Regions from separate parts of the Variovorax sp. GW821-FHT09D07 genome, predicted to be linked through region 1. Evidence: riboswitches for the same ligand, from Rfam matches in the RefSeq annotation. Region 1 holds a riboswitch; the other holds the start of a gene.
What was found. Region 1 has a riboswitch for glycine ahead of gcvT (glycine cleavage system aminomethyltransferase GcvT). Riboswitches for the same ligand answer to the same signal wherever they lie in the genome.

Region 1 (14,939 bases):
GGCGCCGCATCGACGAAGAACAGGAGCGCGAAAGCCGCTTCCTCATCGGCGAGATGGTCACGTCGGCGTCGCAGCAGCTGGGCATTCCGCCCGAGCGCGTGGTGGTCGGCGGCTTCAGCCAGGGCGGGATCATGTCGCTGTCGCTGCTGCTCACGCAGCCCGAGAAGCTGCGCGCTGCGCTGGTGTGGCACAGCCGGCTGCTGCCCGAGGTGGTGCCGCACATCGCGCCCCCCGAAGCCTTCGCGGGCAAGGCGCTGTGGGTGAGCCACGGCAGCGCCGACAACGTGATTCCGCCGAGCGCCGCACAGGCCACGCGCGAGCTGGCGCGCGGGCTGCCGCTGGCGCTGTCGGGCTCGGACTTTCCGGGCGCGCACGAGATCCGCCCGGCCGAGCTGCAGGGCACGCTGGCGTGGCTGCAGGCGCTCAGCGCGCCAACAGCCGCGCCCTGACCATCGCTTCCATCTCGTCGATCCAGGCATCCCCCGCCGCGTTGTCGGGCTGCACCAGCAGCCGGTAGCGGCGCCCGCCCCAGGCCGCGGTCAGCAGCGCCTGCACGGTGGCGGGCGAGGGTGGCGGCTGCAGGTCGTGGCAGGCGGCGAAGGCCTGCGTCCAGCGCGCGAGCAGCTCGTCGTACACGCGCCGGTGGTGCTTGGGCTCCGCCACGCGGTGTTCGAGCATCAGCATCTCGTGGTCGAAGGCGGGCAAGCCGTCGATGCGCGTGTCGCAGGTGAGGCGCACGAGGCGCTGCGTGCGTTCGCGCCAGTCGATGTCTGAAGGCGCGATCACGTCTTCGTCGAGCCGCGCCAGCAGCGCCTCGACGCAGTGGCGCACATAGCCCGAGAGCAGGGCGTCCTTGTCGGGAAAGTAGTCGTAGAAGGTGCCGACGGCGATGCCGGTTTCGAGCGCCACGGCGCGCGTGGTCACGCCCTCCCAGCCCTGCGCGCGCCAAATCCGAACAAAGGCGTCGTAGATGGCCTGCACGGTGAACTTGCTGCGCGCCTGCGTGGGGCGTTTCAGGGGCTTGGAGCGGGGTGCGGCGGGCATGGACCGGGTTTCCGAACCCGCGGCGAAGCGGGCCGTCCTACAGTTTGCGAATGAACAACGCATTCACTTTAACCCGCCTCGAAACGCGCAAGAACGCACTCGGAACCACCCGCATCGTCACCTCGGAAGACGCCGGCACTCTGCAGCCGGGCGAGGTGCTGATGCAGATCGAGCGCTTCTCGCTCACCACCAACAACATCACCTACGCGGCCTTCGGCGATGCGGTGATGAAGTACTGGCAGTTCTTTCCCACCGGCGACGCCGACTGGGGCCACATGCCGGCCTGGGGCTTTGCCGACGTGGTGGCGTCGAATGTCGAAGGCGTGGCGGTGGGCGAGCGCTTCTACGGCTACTTTCCCATTGCGAGCCACCTGCGCATGCAGCCGGTGCGCGTGACGCCGCGCGGCTTCTACGACGGCGCGGCGCACCGCAGCGAACTGGTGTCGGCCTACAACCAGTACATGCGCTGCAGCCACGACGCGGGCTACGTCGCCGCGCTGGAGGACTACCAGATGCTGGTGCGTCCGCTGTTCATCACCTCGTTCATGCTGGCCGACTTCCTCGAAGACAACGCCTTCTTCGGCGCGAGACAGGTGGTGGTGTCGAGCGCGTCGAGCAAGACCGCGTTCGGCACGGCCTTCTGCCTCGGCCGCCGCGAGGGCCTGCAGCTGATCGCGGCCACGTCGGAAGGCAACCGCGCCTTCGTCGAGGCGCTGGGCTGTTACGACCGCACGGTGGCCTACGGCGAGATCGCGTCGCTGGCGGCCGACGTGCCCACGCTGTACGTCGACTTCGCGGGCCACGACGACCTGCGCGCCACGGTGCACCACCATTTCGGCGAGTCGCTGGTTTACGACTGCTATGCGGGCTCGGCGCAGAAGACCGAATTCCTGGGCGACACCAGCGCGCTGCCCGGCCCCACGCCCAAGCTCTACTTCGCGCCCGTGCAGATCCGCAAGCGCAATGCCGACTGGGGGCCGCAGGAGGTCAATCGCCGCTTCAACGACGCGCAGGGCCGCTTCATCGCCGAGCTGAGCCGCCCGGGCAACCGCTGGATGACGCTGGCGCAGGGCCGTGGCTTCGCGCATGCGCAGGCCGTGATCGCCGACCTGCACGCGGGCCGCGTCGATCCGCGCGAGGCGCATGTGGTGCGCATCGGCGGCGCGTGACGGGCTGAGCGACTGAACTTCGGCGCGGGTGGGGCGTCACAGGGGGTTACGAGAACGTGGCGATCGTGCGGGCCGTGCAGGCCATCCTGGTGCACCATTGCCTTTCGTCTCCCCACTGCCATCCCGCAAAAGGAAACCGCCCATGTCCGATGCCGACTCCCCCCGCGACACCCCTGAATTCCGACCCCGCAAGGAAGCGCCGATGGGCACCATCGTCGGCCTGGCGCTGGTCGTGCTGGTGGCGGCTTATTTCGGCTGGCGCTGGTACCAGCAGCAGCAACTGGCGCCGCTGCCGACCGCGCCCGTGGCCGTCGCCCCGACCGACGCGCCCCCCGAGCCGCCCAAGGCCGAAGAGCCGAAGGGCCCGCAGAACCCGGTCGAGGCGCTGGCCCCGCCCGATGCCGCGTTGCCCGCGCTGGCCAGTTCCGATGCGCGCGTGATGAAGGCGCTCACCGAGCTGCTGGGCGGCAAGGCCGTCGCGGCCTACCTGCAGTCCGACGGCGTGGTGCGGCGCTTCGTCGCCACGGTCGACAACCTGCCGCGCGAGCAGGCGCCCGCCAGCAAGTGGCCCGTGCAGCCCGCGCCGCAGCGCTTCATCACCGAGGGGCCGCAGCAGGGCGGCGTGCAGACCGTCGCGGCGAACAACGCCGCGCGCTACAACGGCATCGTGATGCTGGCCGGGTCGGTCGATCCGGCCAAGGCAGCGGCGGTGTATGCGCGGCTGTACCCGCTGTTCCAGCAGGCGTACGAAGAGCTGGGCTATCCGGGCCGCTATTTCAATGACCGCTTCATCGCCGTGATCGACCACCTGCTGCAGGCGCCCGAGCCCATCGGCCCGGTGCAGGTGAAGCTGGTCGAGGTGAAGGGCGACATCCCCTCGCAGCGGCCCTGGGTGCGCTACGAATACGCCGACCCGAAGCTCGAATCGCTCTCGGCCGGCCAGAAGATCCTGGTGCGCATGGGGCCCGAGAACGAGCGCAAGATGAAGGCCAGCCTGCGCGGGCTGCGCGCGCAGATCGCCACCGGCGAGATCGCGAAGAAGAAGCAGCCCTGAGGCGCGATGCACTGACAGCGCCCCGCCTGCACGCCCTGTAGGCGCGGGCCGATTGCATGCGGCGCGAAGGGTCGAGATGATTTGCGCTTACGACTTCGAGGGCAAGCCATGAACCTGATGAGCGTCGATCTTTACCAGAGCACCACCGACCCCGGGAAATTCCTGGCGCTTCCCGCCGGCACCGACCCGACCGAACTCATGGGCCCGATGACCTTCGATCGGGACTACGCGCACATCAAGCGCTACCAGGCGGCCTTCGCGTTCGATCCGTCCGAAACCTACGCGGGCGTGAACGCAGCGAAGATCGCCGCGGACCTGCTCACCGTGAAGTGGGCGATGTACCGCCGCGAAGGCTGAACGGCGGGCGGCCTGCGCCGCCGCGCCTTCGTCAGGCCTCTTCGGTTTCTTGGTACTCGCTCACCGGCACGCAGCTGCAGAACAGGTTGCGGTCGCCGTAGACGTTGTCGACGCGCCCGATCGGCGGCCAGTACTTGGCCTGCTTGAGTTCGGCCAGCGGGAACGCGCCGAGTTCGCGCGAGTAGGGGTGGCTCCACTCCGTGCCGAGCAGGCTGGCTGCGGTGTGCGGCGCGTGCTTGAGCGGGTTGTCGTCCTTCGACCAGACGCCTTCTTCCACGCGGCGGATCTCGCCGCGGATGGCGATCATCGCGTCGACGAAACGGTCGAGCTCGGCCAGCGGTTCGCTTTCGGTGGGCTCCACCATCAGCGTGCCGGGCACGGGGAAGCTCAGCGTGGGCGCGTGGAAACCGTAGTCGATGAGGCGCTTGGCCACGTCTTCCGCGGTGACGCCGCTGGTGTCCTTGAGCGGGCGCAGGTCCAGGATGCACTCGTGCGCGACGTGGCCGTTGGGGCTCGCGTACAGCGTGGGGTAGTGGTCCTTCAGGCGGGCGCTGATGTAGTTGGCGCTGAGGATGGCCGTTTCGGTCGCGGCCTGCAGGCCCTTGGCGCCCATCATGCGGCAGTACATCCAGCTGATCGGCAGCACGGCCGCATTGCCGAGCGGCGCGGCCGAGACGGCGCCCACGCCGTTCGAGGGCACGCCGGCCGTGGCATGGCCCGGCAGGTAGGGCACGAGGTCTTCGACCACGCAGACCGGGCCGACGCCCGGGCCGCCGCCGCCGTGCGGGATGCAGAAGGTCTTGTGCAGGTTCAGGTGGCTCACGTCGCCGCCGAACTCGCCCGGCGCGGCCACGCCGACCAGCGCGTTCATGTTGGCGCCGTCGACGTACACGCGGCCGCCGTGCTCATGCACGAGCTCGCACAGTTCCTTCACGCGGGTTTCGAACACGCCGTGCGTGCTGGGGTAGGTGATCATCACGGCGGCCAGGTGGGCGCTGTGTTTTTCGCAGGCGCGCTTCAGGTCGTCCATGTCGACGTTGCCCTGCGCGTCGCAGGCCGTCACCACCACCTGCAGGCCCACCATCTGGGCGCTGGCCGGGTTGGTGCCGTGCGCGGACGAGGGAATCAGGCAGATGTTGCGGTGGCCCTGGCCCTTGGCTTCATGGAAGGACTTGATGGCCAGCAGGCCCGCGTACTCGCCTTGCGAGCCCGCGTTGGGCTGCAGGCTGATGCCCGCGTAGCCGGTCGCTTCGCACAGCCAGGCGCGCAGCTGCGCGTCGAGCTGGGCGTAGCCCTGCAGCTGGTCGGCGGGCGCGAAGGGGTGGATGTTGGCGAACTCGGGCCAGGTGATGGGGATCATCTCGCTGGTCGCGTTGAGCTTCATGGTGCAGCTGCCCAGCGGGATCATGCTGCGGTCGAGCGCGAGGTCCTTGTCCGAGAGGCTGCGGATGTAGCGCAGCATCGCCGTTTCGCTCTTGTGGGTGTTGAACACCGGGTGCGTGAGGAAGGCGCTGGTGCGGCGCAGGTCCTCGGGAATCAGCGGCGTGGTGCTGGCGGCCAGCTCGTCGAAGCGCGGCATCGCGGTGCCGGCGGGCACGAACAGGGCCCACAGGGTTTCGATGTCGGCGCGCGTGGTGGTTTCGTCCAGCGAGATGCCCAGGTGCTGCTGCAGGCGCTGGCGCAGGTTGACGCCGCCGGCCTGCGCGCGTTCGATGATCGCGGCCGTGTCGTCGCCGGTGCGGATCGTCAGCGAATCGAAGGCGGTGGTGTTCACCGGCTCGCGGCCCATCTGCGACAGGCCCTTGGCGAGGATGGCGGTCAGCACGGCCACGCGCTGTGCGATGCGCGTGAGGCCGTCGGGGCCGTGGTACACGGCGTACATGCTGGCGACCACGGCCGGCAGCACCTGCGCGGTGCAGATGTTCGAGGTGGCCTTCTCGCGGCGGATGTGTTGCTCGCGCGTCTGCAGCGCGAGGCGGTAGGCGGGCTGGCCGTGCGTGTCGACGCTCACGCCGACGAGGCGGCCGGGCAGCGAGCGCTTGAACGAATCGCGGCAGGCCAGGTAGGCGGCGTGCGGGCCGCCGTTGCACAGCGGCATGCCGAAGCGCTGCGTGGTGCCGCAGACGATGTCGGCATCGAACTCGCCGGGGGCGACCAGCAGTGTCAGCGCCAGCAGGTCGGCCGCGACGATGAAGGCGGCGTCGCACTGGTGCGCGTGGCCCGCGAGCGGGCGCAGGTCGTGCACGTGGCCGGTGGTGGCCGGGTACTGCGCGAGCACGCCGAAGAACTCGCCGCTCACCATCAGGTGCGGCAGCGTTTCCGACACGGTGCTCACCTTGACCTCGATGCCCAGCGGCGCGGCGCGCGTCTTGATGACTTCGATGGTCTGCGGGTGGCAGTCGCCAGAGACCAGGAACACGTTGCTCTTGCTCTTCACGCTGCGCTTGGCGAGCGTCATGGCCTCGGCGGCGGCCGTGGCCTCGTCGAGCATCGAGGCATTGGCGATGGCCATGCCCGTGAGGTCGCACACCATCGTCTGGAAGTTGAGCAGGGCTTCCATGCGGCCCTGCGAGATCTCGGCCTGGTAGGGCGTGTAGGCGGTGTACCAGGCGGGGTTCTCCAGGATGTTGCGCAGGATCACGCCCGGCGTGTGCGTGCCGTAGTAGCCCTGGCCGATGAAGCTCTTGAACACCTTGTTCTTCGACGCCAGCGCCTTCAGCTCGGCCAGCGCGTCGGCCTCGGTGACGGGCGCGGGCAGGCGCATCGGCCGGGCGCGGCGGATGGCCGCCGGCACGATGCCGTCGATGAGCTCCGCGCGCGTTTCCGAGCCGATCACCGGCAGCATGCGCGCCTCGTCCGCTGCATCGATGCCGATGTGGCGGGCGAGGAATTCTTCGGCGTTCTCTAGGGCTTGCAAAGAGGGAAGGGCGGGAATCGGCATGGCGGTGAAGGCTCGGGGAGAATGAACGAAGGTGCGAGGAAACGGCTGCGGTTCAGCGGATCAGGATTCGGCGGCGAACTTGTCGTAGCTGGCGGCGTCGAGCAGGGCGTCGAGCTGCGCGGGCTCGCTCAGCTTGACCTTGAAGAACCAGCCGGCGGCCAGCGGGTCGCTGTTGGCCAGCGACGGGTCGGCGCGCAGCGCTTCGTTCACTTCGGTGATCTCGCCCGACACGGGCATGAACACATCGGCGGCGGCCTTCACCGACTCGACCACACCGGCGACCTCGCCCTGCGCGAAGGTCTTGCCCACTTCAGGCAGGTCGACGAACACCACGTCGCCCAGCGCGTCCTGCGCATGCACGGTGATGCCGACGGTGGCGGCGCCGCCTTCGGCCGCCACCCATTCGTGGTCCTTGGTGTATTTGATGCTCATGAAAAAACTCCTCGTGGAAAAAATGGAATCGGGATGCAGAGCCTAGCCGGGTCTGCGGGGTTCAGTGTCGGTCAGCCGCGGTAGTAGCGCGTCGGCACGAAGGGCATGGTCGAGACTTCCATCGGCACCGGCTTGCCGCGCACGATGGCCTGCACGCGCGTGCCGGGCTCGGCGAAGGCGGCGGCCACGTAGCCCATGGCCACGCAGCGGTCGGCGGTGGGGCCGAGCAGGCCGCTGGTGACGGCGCCGATGTCGTGCCCTTCGAGCGACTGCAGCAGCGTGCCGTCGCGCACCGGAATGCGTTCGAGTGCCACGAGGCCGACGCGCTTGCGCGTGAGCGTCTTGTGGTCGGTGTGGCCGGCCGCGCCCGAGGCGACGGCGGCCAGCTGGGCCAGCACCTTGGCCGCGCCCGGAAAACCGCCTTCGCGCGCACCGCCGGCGCGGCGCACCTTCTGGATCGCCCAGTTGAGCGAGGCTTCGACCGGGGTGGTGGTGGTGTCGATGTCGTTGCCGTACAGGCACAGGCCGGCTTCGAGCCGCAGCGAGTTGCGCGCGCCCAGGCCGACGGGCTTCACCTCGGGCTGCGCGAGCAGCAGGCGGGCGAGGGCGTCGGCATCCTTGGCGGCCACCGAGATCTCGAAGCCGTCTTCGCCGGTGTAGCCGCTGCGGGTGACGAAGGCCGCGATGCCGCCGATCTGCACCGCGCCGCCGGTCATGAACACGAAGCGCTCGATGCCGGGCGACAGGCGCGCCAGCGTGGCCGCGGCCTGCGGGCCTTGCAGTGCGAGCAGGGCGTGGTCGGGCAGGGGCTGCACCTGGCAGCGCGCGCCGATCCTGGCCTGGATGTGGGCGATGTCGGCCACCTTGCAGGCGCCGTTCACGATCACGAAGAGCGAGCCATTGCCTTCGTTGAAGAACATCAGGTCGTCGAGGATGCCGCCCTCGTCGTTCAGCAGCAGGCCGTAGCGCTGCTTGCCGGCGGGCAGATCGACCACGTCGACGGGCATCAGGGTTTCGAACGCGGCGGCGGCATCGGGGCCGACCAGGCGCAGCTGGCCCATGTGCGAGATGTCGAACAGGCCGGCCGCATCGCGCGTGTGCTTGTGCTCGGCCATGAGGCCGGCGGGGTACTGCACGGGCATGGAATAGCCGGCGAAGGGCACCATGCGGGCGCCGAGCTCCACGTGCAGGTCGTACAGCGGGGTCTTGAGAAGTTGGGCGTCAGAAGCGGAGGAAGCGGCCACGGGGCACTCCAAAGGGGCAGTCGAAATCCATGGCTGCAACGCCACGGGCCACCCCTGCTGTCCGCTTTACCTGAGAGATTCGCCCCACGATCGGGGTTTGCTCCTTCGGTGGGCCGTGTGCAATGCCACGGCCTCTCTCCAGCAAGGAAACGCCGGTGGTTGCCGGCGTCTTGTCAGTCCTTTTGCCTGAGCGTTCGGGGAACCCCTGCGCCTTCGGCGGCCCCGTCGCGCGGGGCTCTCTCCTGACCCGGCGAGTGTAGTGGATCGCGGGGCCGGGGCTGGCGGCTCAGTGCACGGTTTCCGCCGGCGGCAGCAGCTTGTCGATGCGCTCGCGCAGCGAGTCGGCGCGCTCGGGGCCGGCGGCTTTCTCGATCTCGGAGAGCATCAGCGCGGCGATGGTCAGCATGGCCTCGCGGTCGCGCGCCTCGCGCAGGGCGTCGCGCATCTGGTTGGCGAAGCGCGGGTCGCGGCGCACGAACATGCGTTCGCAGATGTCGAACAGGAACATGCGCGTGGTGGCCAGCGAGCGCTTGCCGTCGAAGCTGTCGGCCGAGGTGGCGACCTGGATCGGCTCGGCGGCGGGGACGGGCGTGGGGGCCGGTGCGGGAGGCGGCGCGACCGGGCGCGCGACCTGCAGGTAGCCGCGCTGCATCAGCCCCTGGATCGCCTGCTCGGCCTCGACGCGGCTGGGGAACAGCGGGCTGAAGTCGGTCAGCGAGCGCCGGCCGTCGGCCATGAGCAGCAGGGCGCGCTCACGCTGGCTGAGCGTGCGCTGCCCGGTCTGGAGTTCGTCGCGTGCCTTCTCGGTCTTGGTGGGGAACATGGCGGCCACTGCTTTCGGAGGTCGAAGGCTGCAGCATCGTTGCAAGTGGTGACATCTTCGTGAACCATTTGCCTTACAGGGACAAGGCGGCGCGCGTCAGTTGCCCGCGCTCTCCTTGCGGATCAGCCAGCGCGGGCCCACGCGCTGCAGCTCGAGCGTCTTGCGGTCGGTCTCGGTGAGCGCGTCGGCGCTGTAGACCTGCCGGAACTGCGCGCTGGCTGACGTGCCCTGGACGCTGATCACCAGCCCCTCGATGCCCACGCTGATGCGCGACTTGCCCGTGATGCGGGCGCGCCGGTCGGCCTCCCAGCGCTCGCGGGTCTGGCCGCGCGCGGGGGTGAAGTCGCTCGCGTAGGCGGCGAGGTAGCGCTCCACGTCGCGCGCGGACCAGGCGGCGGCCCAGGCGCGCACGGCGCTTTCCACTTCGGCCAGGTGGGTGACGGGATTGGTGGGGTTGGCGGGGGCGGCTGCTGGCGCAACGGCTGCAACGGGCGGGGCGGCCGGCGTGGCCGCGATACCGGCGGTGGCCAGCAAGCCGGCAGCGACAAGGCTGCTGCCCTGGGCGACGATTCGGTGCATGGCGTCCTTCTCTTTCCTTCTTCTTGTCTGTCAGGCTCGACGTCGAAGCTTGCGTCGATTCTGGCAGTGAAAGAGAGCGCGTGCGGCGTTGAATCGCCCACGGATTTCGGTGGTCCGTGGTTCAGGGCGCGTGCACAGGACACCGGGTACTTCCCTCCGCGAATGTCCCCCGCCTTCGGCTCCTCCTTGATTTCGCTGCGGGAAGCACCCAGTGCCCTGTGCACGGTGGGCGCTGCCGTTGCGCGGGAACGGAACTCAACTCAGGCCGCGGCGGCCTCGCCCGCCATCACCTGCACCGTCCGGTTGCGCAGCCGCAAGGCCAGCACGGTCGCGACGCACAGCACGCACAACACCACCGTGAGCGTCACGCCGAGCCCGCGCGCATCCGACAGCAGGCCGAACAGCGGCGACACCAGCCCGCCGACCGAGAGCGCGAGGCCGAGCGTGATGCCGCTGGCGGTGGCCGGGTTGCGCGGCAGGTAGTCCTGCGCGAGCGTCACCTGCGCGGCGAAGGGCAGGAACATGCTCATGCCGAGCCACGCGGTGCAGGCCAGCGCCGCGCCGGGCGTGGAGGCGAGCACGAGGCCCGCCATGGCCGGCAGCGCGAGCAGGTAGCCGCAGCGGATCGTGCCCATGCGCCCGATGCGGTCGCCGAGCCAGCCGCCGGCCAGCGTGCCCACGGCCCCTGCGGCGGTGAAGGCGGTGAGTGCCGCGGCGCCCTGGAAGGTGGTGCCGTGCAGGTCGCGCGTGATGCGCAGCGAGAGCATCGACAGCACCGTGACGTAGGGGATCGACCAGCCCACGATGGTCGCGACCAGCAGGCTGAAGGCGCGCCAGTCGTTGTGCGGTTTCAGCACCTGGGCGCGGGCCTGCGCGGCGCGCGCCGCCGTGGCCGCTTGGTGGGCGGCCGCGCCGCGCCGTGCATTCGCCGCGACCCACACCACGCCCATCGCCACCGCGGGAATGCCCAGCAGATAGCTGCGCGACAGGCTGCCGCCGCCGACCACCGTGGCCGCCAGCACAGGCGCGAACGAGGCGCCGATGGTGCCGCCCACCGAGAACACGCTCATCGCCTTCTGCGAGGCGCCGCCGGCCGCGCGCGCGGCCACGGTGGCGGGCGGGTGGTAGGCCGCGATGCCCAGCCCGCACAGCGCGACCGCGATCCAGGTCAGCAGGTAGCTCTGGCTCAGGCCCGCCAGCACCACGCCCAGCGCCGCCACCAGGAAGCCCACGGGCACCAGCCAGGCGCGCGGGTGGCGGTCGGCGTACAGGCCGAACAGCGGCTGCACCACGCTCGACAGCCCGGTGGCCGCCAGCATCAGGCCGCTCACGGCCGTGTAGCTGTAGCCGCGCTCCAGCACCATGAAGGGCAGCAGCGCGGGCACGAGGCCCTGGTAGAGGTCGTTGACGGCATGGGTGCCGGTGAGCAGCCCGAGTCGGCGCGTGTTCATGCGATGGCTTCTTTCTTCGATGTCCGGTTTGAGAAAAAGGGAGGAAAAGCGATCGTAGGAAGACACGGAAAGATGTTCTTGCTACGAATGTGCAAACATCGTCGTGAAATGGACAAACTGAATCTGCGCCCCGACGAGGGCGAATCGACCCCGCGCGCGGTGGCCGTGCTGGCCACCGATCCGGCGGGCGACGCCTTCATTCCACCGCATGCGCACCGGCGCGGCCAGCTCATCCACGCGATCTCGGGCGTGATGATGGTCGGCGCGGCGGCCGGCAGCTGGGTGGTGCCGCCGGGGCGCGGCGTCTGGGTGCCGCCGGGCATGACGCACCAGATCCGCATGGCGGGCGAGGTGAAGATGCGCACCGTCTTCGTCGAGCCCGGCACGCGCGCCGACCTGGGCGCCGAGTGCCGCGTGATCCATGTGGGTGCGTTGCTGCGCGAGCTGATCGTGGCGGCCGTGTCGCTGCCGCTGGCCTACCCGCCGGGCGGGCGCGACGAGCGCGTGATGGAGCTGATCCTCGACGAGATCGAGGCCGCGCCCGCGCTGTCGCTGCATGTGCCGATGCCGCGCCACGCACGCTTGGCCTCGCTGTGCGAGGCGCTGATCCGCGACCCCGCGCAGCCCGCCACGCTCGACGGCTGGGCCGCGCGGCTGCACATGAACGCGCGCACGCTGGCGCGGTTGTTCGAACGCGAGACCGGCATGACCTTCGGTGCATGGTGCCGCCAGGCGCGGCTGCTGCTGAGCCTGCCGCGGCTGGCCGCGGGCGCGTCGATCCTGGAGGTGGCGCTGGCGCATGGCTACGAGAGCCCGAGCGCCTTCACCGCGATGTTCCGCCGCACGCTCGGCGTGCCGCCGAGCCAGTACCTGCACCCGCCGGCCTGAGGCGGGTGAAGGCGTGGGCGGGAGCGGCCTGCGCCGCTACTTGAATCCGAGCGCGCGCGGCAGCCAGGTGCTGAGCATCGGCACGAAGGTCAGCAGCATCAGCACCGCGCCGTGCGCCCACAGGAAGGGCACCAGTTCCTTCACCAGCGCCGACATCGGCACCTTCGACACGTTGCAGGTCACGAACAGCAGCCCGCCCACCGGCGGCGTGATCATGCCCAGCGTGAGGTTGAAGATCACGATCATCGCGAAGTGCACCGGGTCGACGCCCAGCTTGATCGCCACCGGCGCAAGGATCGGCGCCAGCACCATCACGCCCGGCAGCGGCTCGATGAAGATGCCGAACAGGAGCAGGAACACGTTGACGATGATCAGGAACATCCACGGCGAGAGGTTCATGCTGATGAGCCATTCGGCCATCTGCTGCGGAATGCCCTCGATGGTCAGCACCCAGGCGAACGAGGCCGACAGCCCGATGATGATCAGCACCGACGCCGACAGCAGGGCCGAGCGCGACAGGATGTCGGGCAGCATCTTCCACTCGAGCGTGCGGTAGATGAACTTGCCGCACACCAGCGCGTAGAACACCGCCACCACCGAGGCTTCGGTGGGCGTGAACCAGCCGGCGCGCATGCCGCCCAGGATCACCACCGGCAGCAGGATGGCGGGAATCGCCTTCCAGGTCGTGATGAGGATCTCGCGCAGCGGCGGCGTCTGGCCGTCGCCCTTGTAGTTGCGCTTCTTCGACACGTAGAAGTTCACGACGCACATCGCCACCGCGATCAGGATGCCCGGCACGATGCCGGCCACGAACAGCTGGCCGACCGACACGGTCTCGTCCTGCAGCGCGTAGATGATCATGATGATCGAGGGCGGAATGATCGGCCCCACGATGGCCGTGGAGGCCGTCAGCGCCGCCGCGTACGAGCGGTCGTAGCCGGCCTTGTCCATCATCTTGATGAGCATCGAGCCGGGGCCGGCCGCGTCGGCCAGCGCCGAGCCCGAGATGCCCGAGAAGAAGGTCAGCGACACCACGTTGGTGTAGCCCAGCCCGCCGCGCCGGTGGCCGACGAACTGGCCCGCGAAGCGCAGCAGCACCTCGGTGAGCGAGCCGCCGCTCATGAGCTCGGCGGCCAGGATGAAGAAGGGCACGGCCATCAGCGGAAAGCTGTCGATGCCGGTGAAGGTTTCCTTCAACAGCACCATCAGCGGGTAGCTTTCCGCGAGGATCAGGGTGGCGGCCGTGGCCAGGCCGAGCGCGAAGGCCACGGGCACGCCGATGGCCAGGAACACGCAGGCGGAGACGATCAGGACAATGCTGGCATCCATGGTCTTCTCCTTACAGCGAGGCCGACGCGTTGGCGTCGAAATGCGCGTCGGACGCGAACTCGCGGTTCAGCACGTAGCCGCGCACCACCAGCAGCCAGTGCACGATCAGCAGCACGCCGCCGATCAGCATCGCGCTGTAGATGTAGGCGAACGGAATCTGCGTCACGGCGGTGAGCTGGAACATCGTGCGTTCCATGTAGAGCCAGCCGTACCAGACCATGAAGCCGAAGAAGGCGAACAGCAGCCCGGCCACCACGATGCGCACCGCCACGGCCGCCGGCCGGGGCAGGGCGTCCTGCAGGTTCTCGACGGCGATGTGGCCGCCGTAGCGCAGCACGGGCCCGGCGCCCAGGAAGGTGAGCCAGATCATCATGTGGCGCGACACCTCTTCGGCCCATTCGATCGACTGGTTCGTGGTGTAGCGCAGCACGACGTTGGTGAAGATGATGACGGACATGGCCGCCAGCAGGAGGATCAGCGCCCACCGGTTGGCGGCGAGAAAGTAGCGCTCGAAGGCTTGCACGTTGTGGTTCTCTGTGGTGTCGGAAATGCGAAGCGCCCGGCACACTGAGGCGGGCCGGGCGCGGTCGGGGCGGAGCGGTCTTACTTGACGTCCGTGATCTTCTTGATGTTGTCGGCGCCGAATTCCTTGGCGTAGCCCACGTAGGCCGGCTTCAGGGCTTCACGGAAGGCCGCGCCGTCGACGGTGCGCGTGACCTTCATGCCGTCTTTCTCAAGCTGGGCGATGCCGTTGTTCTCGTCGTCGTTGACCTTCTTGCGCTGTGCGATCGAGGCCTTCTTCGCCGCTTCGGTGAACACCTTCTTGTCGGCGTCCGAGAGCTTGTTCCACACCTTGGGCGACAGCAGCAGCAGCGCCGGCGAGTAGACGTGGCCGGTGAGCGACAGGTGCTTTTGCACCTGCGAGAACTTCGAGGACAGGATCACGGGAATCGGGTTTTCCTGGCCGTCGACCGTGCCTTGCTGCAGCGCGCCGAACAGTTCCGGGAAGGCCATCGGCGTGGGCAGGATGCCGAAGGTGCGGTAGCCGTCCATGTGCACCTTGTTTTCCATGGTGCGCATCTTCAGGCCGGCCGCGTCGGTGGGCTTGACGATGTCGCGCTTGCTGTTCGTCATGTGGCGAAAGCCGTTTTCCGTCCAGGCCAGCGCGATGATGCCCTTGCTCGGGAATTTGGTCAGGATGTCCTGGCCGATGGGGCCGTCCATGACCTTGCGGGCGTGGTCGTAGTCGCGGAACAGGAAGGGGATGTCGACGATCTTGACCTCGGGCACGAAGTTGCCCACGGGGCCGGTCGAGGTGTTCAGCAGGTCTTGCGTACCGAGCTGGATCGCTTCGATCTGCTCGCGCTCGCCGCCCAGCGCCGAGTTGGCGAAGTGCTGGCACTTGAAGCGGTTCTGGGTGTTCTTCTCGACCTCTTCGCAGAACACGGTGGAGCCCACGCCGTAATGCGATTCCTTGGACGTCGCATAGCCGATCTTGAGAACGGTGGGTTGCTGCGCGAGGGCGGCGGTGCCCAGGGCGAGCGAAAGGCAGGCGGCGGCGATGTGGCCGAATTTCATGGTGTCTCCGGGGAGTTGGGGGTCGAAAGCGCGTCAGGCGCAGGTCAGGA
Region 2 (14,939 bases), on a different contig from region 1:
GTGCACGCCCTTCCCTGCCGCCGAATCGAAGGAAATGCTGGATCTCAGCGCCTTCCGGAACATCCGGATTGCGCTCCCGATACCAATTTTTATCGAACAGATCCGACTGCCGGAGCAGACCGGCATCGCGATACTCGTTCACAAGCTGAGCGCTGCGCTTCAGTAGCTTTTTGAAATTCATTCCGGGTTTCATGAAAATTGATGCGCTTCCTCGCGTTCACACGCGCAGGCCTTTGTCCGTCGATCGAATGCGCATGGGGCCGGAGTCGTTCGGCTCACTCCATCAGAAGCAACTCACATTCACGGGCAGCGGGAATATTTCAAATACAGCAAGAAGACAAGAATCTCACTTTCGGCATTCGTTCATTGATGCGTGATCAAGAAATGAAGCCTCGAATTCGGCAGGCACTCAGGTGCCTCGTTCAAAAATTCTGTTTACTCGAAGACGTCCGCCGCTTGAAGCGATTTGCCTTCGGCATCCTTCCTGGACAACTGCGGCGCCATGCCAATGTCAGGCCACGCGATCTGCAGGCTCGCGTCGTTCCAAGCAATGCATCGCTCGTGCTCAGGCGCGTAGTAGTTCGTCGTCTTGTACAGAAAGTCCGCAGAGTCCGTGAGAACGAAGAATCCGTGCGCGAAGCCCGCCGGAACCCACAACTGTCGGTGATTGCCTTCGCTCAACTCCGTGCCCACCCAACGCCCGAACGTGGGCGAAGAGCGCCGAATGTCGACGGCCACATCAAACACCGCGCCGCGTACCGCGCGCACCAGCTTTCCTTGCGCTTGCTGGACCTGATAGTGCAACCCCCGAAGCACGCCCTTGGATGACCTTGAATGGTTGTCCTGAACGAAGTCGACCTTCGATCCAACCGCCTCCTCGAATGCGCGTTGATTGAAGCTCTCGTAGAAAAACCCTCTGGCATCGCCAAAGACCTTCGGCTCGATGATCAGAACGTCGGGGATCTCGGTTTGGATGACATTCACGAACGCACCTCTTCGGTCAGCAGGTGCTTCAGGTACTTTCCGTACCCGTTCTTCTGCAGCGGTGCAGCGAGCTTTTCGAGTTGGGCGCTGTCGATGAAGCCATTGCGCCACGCAATTTCTTCAGGGCAGGCGATCTTCAGCCCCTGCCGATGCTCCAGGGTCGCGATGAACTGGCCGGCTTCGAGCAGGCTCTCGTGCGTGCCCGTATCGAGCCACGCATAGCCGCGCTGCATGATCTGCACGTTGAGCTGGTCCAGGTCCAAGTACGCCTGGTTGACCGCCGTGATCTCCAGTTCGCCGCGCGCGCTCGGCTTCACGGCCTTGGCGATGTCGACGACCTGGTTGTCGTAGAAGTACAGGCCGGTCACGGCATAGCTGCTCTTGGGCTTCACGGGCTTTTCTTCGATGCTGCTGGCCTTGCCGTTGGCATCGAAGGCCACAACGCCATAACGCTCCGGGTCGTGCACGTGGTACGCGAACACGGTCGCACCGCTCTGCTTCGCATCAGCGTCCGACAGCAGATGGGCAAAGTCATGCCCATAGAAGATGTTGTCCCCCAACACCAGCGCGCTCGGCGAGTTCCCCACGAACTTGTCGCCGATGATGAACGCCTGCGCCAGGCCATCGGGACTCGGCTGCACCGCGTACTGCAGGTTGATGCCCCACTGGCTGCCGTCGCCCAGCAGTTGCTGGAAGCGCGGCGTGTCCTGCGGCGTGCTGATGATCAGGATGTCGCGCATGCCGCCGAGCATCAGGGTGCTCAGCGGGTAATAGATCATGGGCTTGTCGTACACCGGCAGCAGTTGCTTGCTCATGGCAAGCGTGGCCGGGTGCAGGCGGGTGCCGGAGCCACCGGCGAGGATGATGCCTTTGCGTTGCGTCATGGGAGTCTTCTTCTGTGAGGGGCAGGAAAAATCAGTCGGTCAGAGCGTCTCGCGCAGCATGCGTGCCACGCCTTCCTGCCAGGGCGGCAGTCGCAGACCGAAGGTGGTCTGCAGCTTGGTGGTGTCGAGCCGCGAGTTGTGCGGGCGCTTCGCGGGCGTCGGAAAGGCGCTGGTGGGCACGGCCTCCACGGCCTGCGGGCCGGCCTTGAGTTCGACGCCGGCCTGCTGCGCCATCTCGAGCACGAAGCGCGCGTAGCCGTGCCACGTGGTCTCGCCGCCGGCGATGGCGTGGTACAGCCCGGCCTTGGCCGGGTCTTGCAAGGTGGCGCGGATGGCGTGCGCGGTGATGTCGGCCAGCAGCTCGGCACCGGTCGGGGCGCCGAACTGGTCGTCGATGACCGTGAGCTTGTCGCGCTCCTTGGCCAGGCGCAGCATGGTCTTGGCGAAGTTGCCGCCGCGTGCGGCGTACACCCAGCTGGTGCGAAAGATCAGGTGCTTCGCGCAATGCTGCGCCACCAACTGCTCGCCTTCGAGCTTGGTCTGGCCGTACACGCTGAGCGGGCCGGTCGCGTCGTCTTCTTTCCAGGGGCGGGTGCCGCTGCCGTCGAAGACGTAGTCGGTGGAGTAATGCACCATCAGCGCGCCGATCTGCTGCGCGGCCTCGGCCACCACGCCGGGCGAGGTGGCGTTGAGCTTGCGCGCGAAGTCGGGCTCGCTCTCGGCCTTGTCGACGGCGGTGTGCGCGGCGGCATTGACGATGACGTCGGGGCGCACCGCCAGCACCGTGGCGGCCAGCTGCTCGGGGCGGCTGAAGTCGGCGTGGAAGTCGGTGCTGTCGAAGTCCAGGGCGACCAGTTCGCCGAGCGGCGCGAGGCTGCGCTGCAGCTCCCAGCCGACCTGCCCCCCCTTGCCGAGCAGCAGCAACTTCATGCGGAAGCCTTTGCAGGCGCAGCGTCGTATTGCTTCTCGACCCATTCACGGTACGCGCCGCTTTGCACGTTGCGCACCCACTCGCCGTTCGCGAGGTACCACTGGACGGTCTTGCGGATGCCGGTGTCGAAGGTCTCGGCGGGCTTCCAGCCGAGTTCGCGCTCGAGCTTGCGTGCATCGATGGCGTAGCGACGGTCGTGGCCCGGGCGGTCCGTGACGTAGGTGATCTGTTCCTTGTACGGCTTTCCGTCGGCGCGGGGGCTCAGTTCGTCGAGCAGCGCGCACACGGTGTTAACGATCTCGATGTTGGGCTTCTCGTTCCAGCCGCCGACGTTGTAGGTCTCGCCGAGCTTGCCGGCCTCGAGCACGCGGCGGATGGCGCTGCAGTGGTCCTTCACGTAGAGCCAGTCGCGCACCTGCATGCCGTCGCCGTACACGGGCAGGTTCTTGCCGGCCAGTGCGTTGACGATCATCAGCGGGATCAGCTTCTCGGGGAAGTGGAACGGGCCGTAGTTGTTCGAGCAGTTGGTGGTGACCACCGGCAGGCCGTAGGTGTGGTGCCAGGCGCGCACGAGGTGGTCGCTGGCGGCCTTGCTGGCCGAGTACGGGCTGTTGGGCTCGTACTTGTTCTCTTCGGTGAAGGCCGGGTCGGTCTTGGAGAGCGAGCCGTAGACCTCGTCGGTCGACACGTGCAGGAAGCGGAAGGCCGCCTTCTGGTCGGCCGGCAGGGCGTTCCAGTAGCCGCGCACCGATTCGAGCAGGCGGAAGGTGCCGAGCACATTGGTCTGCACGAAGTCTTCCGGGCCGTGGATCGAACGATCCACATGCGATTCCGCGGCAAAGTTCACGACGGCACGGGGTTTGTGCTCGGCCAGCAGGCGGTCGAGCAGTGCGCTGTCGCCGATGTCGCCCTGCACGAAGACGTGGTTCGCGTTGCCCTTGAGCGACGCCAAGGTCTCGAGGTTGCCCGCGTAGGTCAGCTTGTCGAGGTTCACGACGGGCTCGTTGCCCTGCGCGATCCAGTCGAGTACGAAATTGGCGCCAATGAAGCCTGCGCCGCCGGTAACCAGGATCATGAGGTCCCCACCTGTAGAAAAAAGTTTGCTTTACCAAAAATCAACATTCAATTATCCCATCGGTGTGAAGTGCCGATGTACAGGGCTTGGCCGGCTTGCGGGGCCCACCTACAATCGCCAACAATTGCAGGAGAGCGGGCCTCCACGGAGGCCCTACCGAAGGCGCAAACTCCCATAAACGCTCAGGTCGGCCCGACGAAATTCCAGGCAACGCCACGGAACTTCGGCAAGGGGTCAGTACTGCACTCATCGATACAGCCGTCTGGAGAGCCGCCACGCCATGTGGCGCACCGAAGGAGCAAACCCGCTGCGGGTGCAGCAGGGTGAATCTCTCAGGTACCGAGGACAGGGGGAGCGGCAACTTGGACATCGGTCGTCCGGTTGCTTGCTATTTTTTCAATAGCACTCCACGCCCGCCGTTCAAGCGCTGCAAACTCAAAGGTACTTGCAATGCGTGTGATCGTTCTTGGCGCCGGCCTGCTCGGCGTGACTTCGGCCTACTACCTCCAGCAACTCGGCCACGAGGTGACCGTGATCGACCGGCAGGCCACCCCGGCTGCCGAAACCAGCTTCGCCAACGGCGGCCAGATCTCGGTCAGCCATGCCGAGCCGTGGGCCAATCCGAGCGCGCCGCTGAAGGTGCTGCAATGGCTCGGCAAGGAAGATGCGCCGCTGCTGTTTCGCATCCGCGCCGACATGCGCCAGTGGCTCTGGGGCCTGCAGTTCTTGCGCGAGTGCACTCCCGCGCGCACCCGCCACAACATCGAACAGATCGTGCGTCTCGGTACATACAGCCGGGAAATGTTGCAGCAATTGCGTCGAGACACCGGCCTGAACTATGACCAGCGCACGCAAGGCATCCTGCACTTCTACACAACGCAAAAAGAATTCGACGGCGCCCTCGCGCCCGCCGAGCAGATGCGTGCCCTGGGCTGCGAGCGGCTGGTCATCTCCGCCGACGAGGCCATCAAGATCGAACCCGCCCTCGCCCACATCCGCCCGCAACTCGCCGGCGCCACCTACACCGCCGAAGACGAGTCGGGCGACGCCAACCGCTTCGCGCGCGAGCTCGTGAAGCTGGCCGAGGCGGCCGGCGTGAAGTTCCTCATGAGCCACACGGTGACCGCGCTGCGCGAAGCCGGCGGCAGCATCGACCACGTCGAGGCGACCGACAACGAAGGCCGTTTCCAGCGCATCCGCGGCGATGCCTTCGTGCTCGCGATGGGTTCGCTGAGTCCGTTGTACGCCGCGCCGCTGGGCATCCGCCTGCCGATCTACCCCGCCAAGGGCTACTCGGTGACGCTCCCCGTCAAGGACGCATCGAAGGCACACCAGGTCTCGCTGACCGACGACGAATACAAGCTGGTGTTCTCGCGCTACACCTCCGAGTCGGGCGACCGCCTGCGCATCGCCGGCACGGCCGAGCTCAACGGCTACGACCGCGACCTGAACCGCGTGCGCTGCGAAGCCATCGTGCGGCGCGTCGAAGAACTCTTCCCCGGCGCCGGCGACACCGAGCGCGCGCAGTTCTGGACCGGCCTGCGCCCGGCCACGCCGAGCAACGTGCCGCTGATCGGCAAGACCAAACTGCCGAACCTGTTCCTCAACACCGGCCACGGCACGCTCGGCTGGACGCACGCCTGCGGCTCGGGCAAGTCGATCGCGCGCATCGTGAGCGGGCTGGCGCCCGAGGTCGACTTCGCGTTCGCCGGCATGCCGGCACCCGCGCCGCGCGCCGTGCAACCCGCACTGGGCTGACACGACACGCGCCCGGGTCATGCCTTGAACGTGACCCAGGGCTTGAGCCGCACGGCGCAGCGGATGAGCCCCGCGCTTTCCTGCGCCTCGATCACCGCGCCGATCGGCTTGTAGGCCTGCGGCGCCTCTTCGATGCGGCGCTCTTCGCGCAGCGTCACGCATTGCCAGCTGGCTTCGGTGTCGCCGGGCGCAGGCCGCATCGCGCGCACTTCCTGCCGACGCATGCGCCGGCCGGCACCATGGCTGCACGACCACAGCCAGTCTTCATGCCCCAGCCCGGTCGCGAGGTACGAGTGATCGCCCATCGACCCGGGAATCAGCGCCAGGTCGCCCGCGTGCGCCGGCGTCGCGCCCTTGCGATGGATGTTCATGCCGTGCTCGCGCAGCACCACGTTGTGCGGCACATCGACCACCAGCGTCGACGCCGTCGCGCCCAGCAGTTCGGCGAAGTCCTTGCGCACCAGCTCGGCCAGCACGACGCGGTTGGCCCACGCATAGCGCGCGGCCACGCCCATGGCTTCGAGGTACTCCTGCGCCAGCGGCCCCGCCAGGCCGTACAGCCCGCTCTTCGGATGGCGCAGGCCTTGCGGCCACTCGGCCCGCGCGCGGTCCATCCAGCGGCCGCCGACATGGAACCCGATGTCGCGCGAGCCACTGTGGATCATCACCACAACCTCGCCCGCCTTGAGCCCCGCGCGGTAGGCCGCGTGCCGGTCCATCACCTGGTCGACGACCTGCAATTCGACGAAGTGGTTGCCGCTGCCCGGCGTGCCCAGGCACGGATCGCGGAACACCTCGTGGCGCGCGCCGGTGTAGGCCGGTGGTGCGTGCCGCGACTGACCGCCGAAGCTCGCCAGGCCGATGCACGCGCCGATCTCGGCCTGCAGCCGGTCGCGGTCGCAGGTCGCCCAGAGCCCCTCGTTGCGCACGGCGTCCAGGAACGCGGCCGGCCCGTCGTCGAACAGCGCGCGAAACGCCGCCGTGTGCACCGGCACGTCGCGCCCGTTGTCGAGCAGGCTGCGCGTGAGCCGCGCGAGCAGCTGCGTCTTGTGCGGCGCCACCTGGTCCAGCGTGAGGCCGGTGGTCAGCAGGCGCATGCCGCAGTTGATGTCCGTGCCGACCGCGGCGGGGATCACGAAGTCGCCATCGGTGGCGACGACGCTGCCCACCGGCGCGACCGAGCCCGGATGAAAGTCCGGCGTCGCGCAGGCCTTGCACACACCGTGCGCGCCGTCGGGCGAGCGCACGTTGGCGAAGGCCAGCAGCTGGTTCACCGCCTTCTCTTCCAGCGGCAGGCTCTGCGGCAGAAGAACGGTCGCCTGCGCGGCTTCGTTGCGCAGGTGATAAATGCCGTCGCGGTAGTCGACGGCGATGTTCGCGCGCGAAAAGGCGCGCTGGAGTCTCGAAAAATGACCGTTGGTGGGGCTGCCCATGGCTGCAATTCCATTCGGGGAAACCGTGTCGGTTTCCGGGCCCCGTCACGTCGCGTGGCGGGGCGAAAGAGATCGACCGCGTGCCTCGGGGCGCGCGGATCACTCTTTCTTGCAGCAGCAGAGATTCAAGAAAGCGGGCGGATTCTAGCGACGCGAACCGCCCGCGAACACCGTGCGCAAGCGCACGCGTCGTTTTTTCCCGTCAGTCAGCCAGTCAGTCCGGCGCCGTGAACACCGTCAGCACGCCGGTGTAGCCATACAGGTGGTGGCGCGCAATTTCGCCGGCGGCGAAGAAGCCGACCAGCGGCACGTCGCCCAGTGCATGCCGCACGATCTGCAGCTCGGCGCCCGGCGCACCGAAGTGCGGGCCGCCGCGCCCCGAGCAGCTCACGTACACCGCGCCCGCAATGCGCCGCGCCGGATGCGGTGCGGCCTCGGCCTCGCCGGCCGCCACGGCGCGCGCGGTGGCCAGTGTCTGCTCTTCGGGCTCGAGCTCTTCGCGGATTTCGGCGCAGATGCGCATCAGGTCGGCGCGCGCCGCCTGCGCGTTGCGGCGGCAGAAACTCAGCCGCATGCCGGCCTCGGCGTTGTCGGCAATGGCGATGCCGCGCCGCGTCGGGTCGAGGCCGATGATGTGGCGTACCAGCACGTCGGCGCCCAGGTCGCCGGTGCGGCGGATGCCGTCGCTGCCCGCGTCGGCCAGGCCGACCAGCGTGTTGCGCACGGCGTCGATGGCTTCCTGCGGCCGGTCGAGCGACACCTGCAGGTCGGCCAGCAGCACGTCGAGCGCCGGCTCGCCATCGAGCGACAGCAGCAGGTTGCCGTCGGCCTCGGTGATCTCGCGCTCGCGCGCGCCGCCGGTGCGCAGCGGCTGGCAGCCCTGCGTGACGCGCGACACCAGCCGCACGCCCTCGCCGAACACCACGCCCGACAAGCCGCCCGAGAACACGCCACCCGCTGCGCCGTGGCCGCGGATGTTGCCGTTGCCGCCGACCGCGAACTGCAGCGCCCCGCCACGGCCGGACGAGAGCCCGCCGAACAGGTAACCGGTGTCGGTGCGGCCCGCCATCTCGCCGATGAGCTCGCCCAGGTCGGGCGTGGCCGGGTCGGCGTGCACGAGCGCGGTGTGCGCCTCGAAGCCGCTCATTTCGGAGCTGCCCAGCGGCGCCACGCCCGAGAACACGCGGTACTGGTCGCTGGGCAGCGCGCACAGCATCAGGCTCAGGCCGGGCTCGTCGAAATACTCGGCGTTGTTGGCCGACACGCCGATGCCGACGGTGCCCGACCAGTCGGTGACCTCGGGCAGCTCGGCGCTCAGGTGATCGAGGATCTCCTGCGCCTCGGCCGCGTAGTGGTCGGTGATGTAGAGCAGCCCGAGCGTCGGGTTCGACGCGTAGTCGGGCAGCGCCATCTGCGCGCGCAACTGGGCCAGCACAAGGCCGGCGGCCATGCGCCATTGCGGGTGGGTGGCATGGCCGGTGGGAAACAGTTTCATGGTGCGTACCGACCCGTGCGTCGTCGTCTGGAAAGGTGTCTGTAAGACGTCAGCGCCGGCCGGAGGTTCGCTTGCGCGCGGCGGTGGACGTGGTTTTCTTGCGCGCGGCGGGTGCCGGCGCGGCTTTTTTCGCTGCGGCCTTCTTCGCGGCGGTCTTGGCGGCCGGCTTGCGCGCCGCCGTCGCCTTGCCGATGACCTGCCCCACGGCGTCGGCCAGCGGCTGCGCCATGGCCGGCACCTTGAGCTGCGCCGCATCCTGCAGCGCGGTGCTCGCGATCTGCTGGAACTGCTCGGTGAGCGAGCCCCACCATTGCATCGGGTCGACCACGCCGGCGGCGCCGTTGGACGAGGCGGGCTTGGCGCGCGAGGTCTTCTTCGGCGCCGGGGTTTCCTCTTCTTCCGCTTCTTCCTCGGCCTCGTCGAACTCTTCTTCCTCTTCCTCGACGGGCTCCGGTTCGGGCCGCGGTGCGGGGGCCGGTGCAGGTGCCGGCGCCATGGCCGCAGCCTGCTTGGTGAACGCGCTGGCGATGTCTTCCATCCGCACGTTCATGCCGCGCAGGGTCGACAGCGTCATCTTCTGCACCTCGAGCGCCTGGATGGTCGCCTTGAGCGCATGGCCGTTCTGTTCGAGCCAGTACTGGACGGTCTTGAGTTCCTGGATGCGCTTGTCGACCTCTTCGACGCTCATGGTGGGCGCGACCCAACTCGCCAGGCTGGGGATGCCGGGCACCGAGCCGGAGCCCGCGGCGGCACCGCCGGCGAGGTTCTTCAGGAAGTCGAATCCGGGGACGAACTGGCTGAAGTCGAAGGGTTTGCTGGCGTTGCTCATGCGGGAGGTCTCCTGGCTGGGTTTTCTTGTGCTGCCAGCTTACTCCAAGCCCTTTGCAAGCGAATCAGAGCTCGTCCCTGACCCGGCTGAAAACCTTCCAGAAATTCGCGTCCTGCGAGGTCGCGAAGTTGATCCGCATCATCGTGCTCGGCGGGCGGCGCGCATGGAACAGCGAGCCCGGCGCCAGCAGGTAGCCCTGGTCGAGCATGCGTTGCGTGAGCGCGTCGGTGTCCACGCCCGTGTCAACCCAGCCGAACAGCCCCGCCGGCTCCGAGGCGAAGGTGCAGCCGTGCGACATGGCCAGCTTCACCGCGCGGCCGCGCGCGCCGTCCAGGCGGATGCGCACGCGCTCCGAATGGCGGCGCAGCTGGCCCTGGTCGATGCACCACGACAGCGCCCGCTCGAACAGCGTGGGCGAGGTCAGCGTGGCCAGCAGCTTGGTCTCGAGCAGCCGCTCTTTGAGCGCGGGCGAGGCGGCCAGGAAGCCGATGCGCCAGTTGGGCGCCAGGATCTTCGCGAAGCCGCTGACGTAGATGGTGCGCTGCAGCCCGTCGAGCGCACTGAGCCGCGTGGCGTGCTCGGGCGCGAGGTGGCTGTAGGTGTCGTCCTCGACGATGTGGAAGTCGTGTTCGTTGGCCAGCTTGAGCACGCGGTGCGCGCTGCCCGGCGTGAGGCTGTAGCCGGTCGGGTTGTGCAGCACGCTCACGCTGACGAACAGCTTGGGGCTGTGCAGCTTGCAGTACTGCGCCATCACGCCGAGGTCGGGCCCGTCGGCACGGCGCGGCACCGGCAGGATGCGCATGCCCAGCGCTTCGAGCCGGGCGAACTCCAGCGCCCAGCCGGGCTCCTCGACCATCACCGGATCGCCCGCGCGCAACAGCGTGCGGCTCACGATGTCCAGGGCGTGCGTGGCACCGATGGTGGTGACGATCTGGTCGGGCCCGGCGGGCACGTTGATGCGCACCAGCTTCTGCGACAGGCTGCGGCGCAGCGCGAGGTCGCCCGAGGGCTCGCCGTATTGCAGCGACAGTTCCTGCAGCGCCGAGGTGGTCGTCACGCGGCGCACCGCGGTCGCCAGGAAGGTCGAGGCCATCCAGTCGGGCGGGAACACGCCCATGCCCGGCTGCGGCTTGTCGCTCGGACGGTGGAACATGCTGCGGATCAGCGAGCTGGCGTCGGCCGGCACGCGCGAGGCCATCATCGGCGGCACCACGGGCACGGCATGCGCCGGGTTGCGCGAACCCTCGGGCGCCGGTGCGGCGTCGCGCACGTAGAAGCCGCGCTGGCGGCGCGCCTCGACCAGGCCCTGCGCGAGCAGCTGGTCGTAGGCGGCGACCACGGTGTACGGGCTCACGCCCTGCTGGCGCGCACATTCGCGCACCGAGGGCAGGCGCGCGCCGGGCGCCAGCAGCCGGTTGCGGATGCGCTCGGCGAGGCGGTCGGCCAGCTGCCCGGTCAGCGACTGGGTGGAGGTTCGGGTCAGCATCGAGTCGGACTGCATCGCACAGAGAGCGAGAAAAGGGCGGCGTGTGTCGAAGGAATGACCAATACAGATTTCAGATTTGTTCGATCATCTGTACTGGAACTGTAATGGTCCAAAGTTTAGAGTCTGTGACATGAACTGGCAAGAATTCACCGCGCTGCTGGTGCTGGCCACGGCGATGAGCTTCTCGCCCGGCCCCAACACCACGCTCTCCACCGCCCTGGCGGCCAACGGCGGCCTGCCGCGCGCCATGCGCTTCGTGGTCGCGGTGCCGGTGGGCTGGACCTTGCTGCTGGCGATCTGCGCGGCCGGCCTCGGCGCCCTGGTGGTGGCCATGCCGCCGCTGCGCCTGGCGATCAAGGGCCTGGGCATCGCCTACCTGCTGTGGCTGGCCTACAAGCTCAGCGGCAGCGCCCAACTCGGCAAGGCCGACAGCGCCCGCCTCTCGGTCGGCTTCGGGCAGGGCGTGATGCTGCAGTTCGTGAACATCAAGGCCTGGCTGCTCGCGCTCACGCTGGTGGCCGGCTGGATCGCCGGCCAGCCCGACGCGCTCGCGCGCTTCGCCATCGTCGCGCCCGTGATGCTGACCTACGCCTTCACCAGCAACTTCGCCTATGCACTGGTCGGCGCGCTGCTGCGCGAGTGGCTGTCCAAGGGGCAACGCCTGCTGTGGTTCAACCGCGCGATGGGCCTGATCCTCGTGCTCACGGCCTGGTGGATGGTGGGCGTATGAAGCTCACCCTCAAGGACGAAACGCTGGGCATGTGGCTCGGGGTGGTCGGCGTGGCGCTGTTCGCCATCACGCTGCCGATGACGCGGCTGGCCACGGGCACGCAAGAGGCGCCGCAGCTGTCGCCGTGGTTCGTCACGCTCGGGCGCGCGGCGCTGGCGGGCGTGCTGTCGGCCGTCTTCCTGCTGGTCACGCGCTCGCCACGCCCGGCGCCGCACCAGTGGAAGCCGCTGGGCATGGCGGTGCTGGGCAACTGCATCGGCTTTCCGCTGCTGCTGGCCTTTGCGCTGCGCGTGGTCACGGCCAGCCATGCGGCGGTGGTGACGGCGCTGCTGCCGCTGGTCACGGCCGCGGTCGCGGCCTGGGTGCTGCACCAGCGCGCGCGGCTGGGCTTCTGGCTCTGCGCCATCGCGGGCAGCCTGCTGGTGGTGGTGTTCTCGGTGCTGCGCGCGCAGCAGAGCGGCCACGGCTTCGGTTTCGAATGGGCCGACCTGCTGCTGGTCGGCGCGGTCGTCGCGGCCTCGGTCGGCTACATCTACGGCGCGCAGGTCACGCCGTCGCTGGGCGCCGAGCGCGTGATCTGCTGGGTCTGCGTGATGGCGCTGCCCGTGACGCTGCCCGCCACGATCGCCCTGTGGCCGCAGCAGCCTGTGGCCGCCTCGGCCTGGGTCGGCTTCACCTACGTGGGCATGTTCTCGATGTGGATCGGCTTCTTCGCCTGGTACCGCGGCCTGGCCCTGGGCGGCGCGCTGCGCGTGAGCCAGACGCAGCTGCTGCAGCCCTTCCTGTCGATCCTCGCGTCGATCCCGCTGCTGGGCGAACCGCTCGACCTGGTGACGCTGGGCTTCGCCGCCGCCGTGGTCGCCACGGTGGTCGCAGGCAAGCGGCTGTCGCAACCGGCGGCGCCTGCCGCTGTTCCACGCGGCGCCGAGCCGCAAGCCAGGAGCTGACCACCATGACACTGTTCAGCCATGTCACCGTCGGTTGCACCGACCTGCCGCGCGCCGCCGCCTTCTACGACGCGGTGCTGGCCCCGCTCGGCCTCATCCGCCGCCCCGTGACGCCCGACGGCGGCCCCGACGCCGCCTGCTGGATCGCGCCGGGCCAGACGCTGCCGCGCTTCTACGTGTACATCCCGCTGGACGGCGAACCCGCCAGCGCCGGCAACGGCAGCATGGTCGCGTTCTGCGCGCCCTCGCCGCAGGCCGTTCATGCCGCCCACGAGGCGGCCCTGCGCCACGGTGGCCGCGACGAAGGCGCGCCCGGGCCCCGCCCCCGCTACGGGCAGGGCTATTACGGCGCCTACCTGCGCGACCCGGACGGCAACAAAATCCATGTCGTGCACCGTGGCGACATCCCGCCATCCTGACGACACACTCAGACTCACCTCTCATTCGCCAGAAAGAAGAAAGCCTCCCATGAACTGGAAACTCGCCGCCCGCGCCGCCAAGATGAATCCTTCGGTGCTGCGTGAAATCCTCAAGGTCACCGAGCGCCCCGGCATCATCAGCCTGGCCGGCGGCCTGCCTTCGCCCAAGACCTTCCCGATCCAGGAGTTCGCCGACGCCTGCGCCGAAGTGCTGCACAACGACGGCCAGGCCGCGCTGCAGTACGCCGCCAGCGAAGGCTATGCGCCGCTGCGCCAGGCCGTGGCCGACATGCTGCCCTGGGACGTCGACGCCTCGCAGGTGCTCATCACCACCGGCTCGCAGCAGGGCCTCGATCTCGTGGCCAAGGTGCTGATCGACCCGGGCAGCAAGGTGCTGGTCGAGACGCCCACCTACCTGGGCGCGCTGCAGGCCTTCGGCCCGATGGAGCCGCACCCCGTGGGCGTGGCCAGCGACGACGAGGGCGTGATCGTCGACGACCTCGTGAGCAAGGCGGCCGACGCGCGCTTCGTCTACCTGCTGCCCAACTTCCAGAACCCCACCGGCCGCACCATGACCGAGGCGCGCCGCGCCGCTGTCTCCGCTGCCGCAGCCGCCACGAACCTGCCGATCGTCGAGGACAACCCCTACGGCGAGCTCTGGTTCGACGAAGCCCCGCCGCTGCCGCTGGCCGCGCGCAACCCCGAGGGCGTGATCTACCTGGGCTCGTTCTCCAAGGTGCTGGCGCCGGGCCTGCGCCTGGGCTTCCTGGTGGCGCCGAAGGCCATCTTCCCCAAGCTGCTGCAGGCCAAGCAGGCGGTCGACCTGCACACGCCGATCTTCACGCAGCGCATGGTCTCGGCCGTGATGAAGGACGGCTTCCTGGATCGCCACGTGCCCACCATCCGCGCGCTGTACAAGCGCCAGCGCGACGCCATGATCGCCGCGCTGCACCGCGAGATGGCCGGCCTCGACGTGAAGTTCAACGCCCCCAAGGGCGGCATGTTCCTGTGGGCGCGCCTGCCCGAGGGCATCGACACCGTGACCCTGCTGCCCAAGGCCGTGGAGCGCAACGTGGCCTTCGTGCCCGGCGCGCCGTTCTACGCCGGCGAAGGCGATCCGCGCACGCTGCGCCTGTCGTTCGTGACCGCCAGCGTCGAGGAGATCGACACCGCCATCGCCGCGCTCGCCGTCACGCTGCGCGAAGAGCTGGCGCTGCTGGCCCCCGCCCACGCCTGACAAGGCCGACGACGATGCACATCGCCATCCTCACCTTCGACGGCTTCAACGAGCTCGACTCGCTGGTCGCGCTCGGCGTGCTCAACCGCGTGAAGAAGCCGGGCTGGCGCGTGACACTGGCCTCGCCCAGCGCCACCGTGACCTCGATGAACGGCGTCACGGTGCACGCCACCGCGACGCTCGAAGCGGCCTGCGAGGCGGGTGCTGTGATCGTCGGCAGCGGCATCCGCACGCGCGAGATCGCCGCCGACGCGGGCCTGATGGGCGTGCTGCGCGGGCTCGACCCGTCGCGCCAGCTCATTGGCGCGCAGTGCTCGGGCACGCTGCTGCTGGCCAAGCTCGGCCTGCTGGGCACGGTGCCCGCCTGCACCGACCTCACGACCAAGCCCTGGGTGCAGGAAGCCGGCGTCGAGGTGCTCAACCAGCCTTTCTTCGCGCAGGGCAACGTGGCCACCGCGGGCGGCTGCTTCTCGGCGCCCTACCTCGCGGCCTGGCTCATCGCGCGCACCGAGGGCCTCGAGGCCGCGAAGAGCGCGCTGCACTACGTCGCGCCGGTCGGCGAGAAAGACGACTACGTGGCGCGCGCGCTGCGCAACATCGAGCCGTACCTGCAGGCCACGGCCGAGACCCTTTCCGCACAAGGACACTGAACACCATGCTCAACATCTGGGGCCGCATCAGTTCGATCAACGTGCGCAAGGTCGTGTGGTGCGCGCAGGAGCTCGGGCTCG

Region 2: linked by a shared signal. The riboswitch ahead of AC07OX_RS14045 (D-amino acid dehydrogenase) and the one ahead of gcvT (glycine cleavage system aminomethyltransferase GcvT) in region 1 are both predicted to bind glycine.

The regions. Positions count from the first base shown of each region.
Region 1 covers NZ_JBWKOY010000008.1:220,002-234,940, forward strand. The annotation lists gene AC07OX_RS25335 (alpha/beta hydrolase) at 1-449, shown strand, start outside; gene AC07OX_RS25340 (TetR/AcrR family transcriptional regulator) at 424-1,044, opposite strand; gene AC07OX_RS25345 (DUF2855 family protein) at 1,095-2,213, shown strand; gene AC07OX_RS25350 (DUF3014 domain-containing protein) at 2,356-3,267, shown strand; gene AC07OX_RS25355 (hypothetical protein) at 3,376-3,624, shown strand; gene gcvP (aminomethyl-transferring glycine dehydrogenase) at 3,656-6,565, opposite strand; gene gcvH (glycine cleavage system protein GcvH) at 6,626-6,997, opposite strand; gene gcvT (glycine cleavage system aminomethyltransferase GcvT) at 7,069-8,241, opposite strand; glycine riboswitch at 8,289-8,393, opposite strand; glycine riboswitch at 8,406-8,496, opposite strand; gene AC07OX_RS25375 (hypothetical protein) at 8,528-9,064, opposite strand; gene AC07OX_RS25380 (L,D-transpeptidase Cds6 family protein) at 9,161-9,643, opposite strand; gene AC07OX_RS25385 (MFS transporter) at 9,904-11,094, opposite strand; gene AC07OX_RS25390 (AraC family transcriptional regulator) at 11,203-11,982, shown strand; gene AC07OX_RS25395 (TRAP transporter large permease) at 12,019-13,311, opposite strand; gene AC07OX_RS25400 (TRAP transporter small permease) at 13,322-13,834, opposite strand; gene AC07OX_RS25405 (TRAP transporter substrate-binding protein) at 13,915-14,889, opposite strand.
Region 2 covers NZ_JBWKOY010000003.1:554,831-569,769, reverse strand. The annotation lists gene AC07OX_RS14070 (glycosyltransferase family 4 protein) at 1-181, opposite strand, end outside; gene rfbC (dTDP-4-dehydrorhamnose 3,5-epimerase) at 436-984, opposite strand; gene rfbA (glucose-1-phosphate thymidylyltransferase RfbA) at 981-1,868, opposite strand; gene rfbD (dTDP-4-dehydrorhamnose reductase) at 1,908-2,798, opposite strand; gene rfbB (dTDP-glucose 4,6-dehydratase) at 2,795-3,874, opposite strand; glycine riboswitch at 3,992-4,082, shown strand; glycine riboswitch at 4,127-4,233, shown strand; gene AC07OX_RS14045 (D-amino acid dehydrogenase) at 4,325-5,632, shown strand; gene AC07OX_RS14040 (RtcB family protein) at 5,650-7,065, opposite strand; gene AC07OX_RS14035 (FIST signal transduction protein) at 7,280-8,560, opposite strand; gene AC07OX_RS14030 (PhaM family polyhydroxyalkanoate granule multifunctional regulatory protein) at 8,610-9,389, opposite strand; gene AC07OX_RS14025 (aminotransferase-like domain-containing protein) at 9,454-10,875, opposite strand; gene AC07OX_RS14020 (LysE family translocator) at 11,006-11,605, shown strand; gene AC07OX_RS14015 (DMT family transporter) at 11,602-12,552, shown strand; gene AC07OX_RS14010 (VOC family protein) at 12,564-12,971, shown strand; gene AC07OX_RS14005 (aminotransferase-like domain-containing protein) at 13,021-14,208, shown strand; gene AC07OX_RS14000 (DJ-1/PfpI family protein) at 14,223-14,858, shown strand; gene AC07OX_RS13995 (glutathione S-transferase family protein) at 14,864-14,939, shown strand, end outside.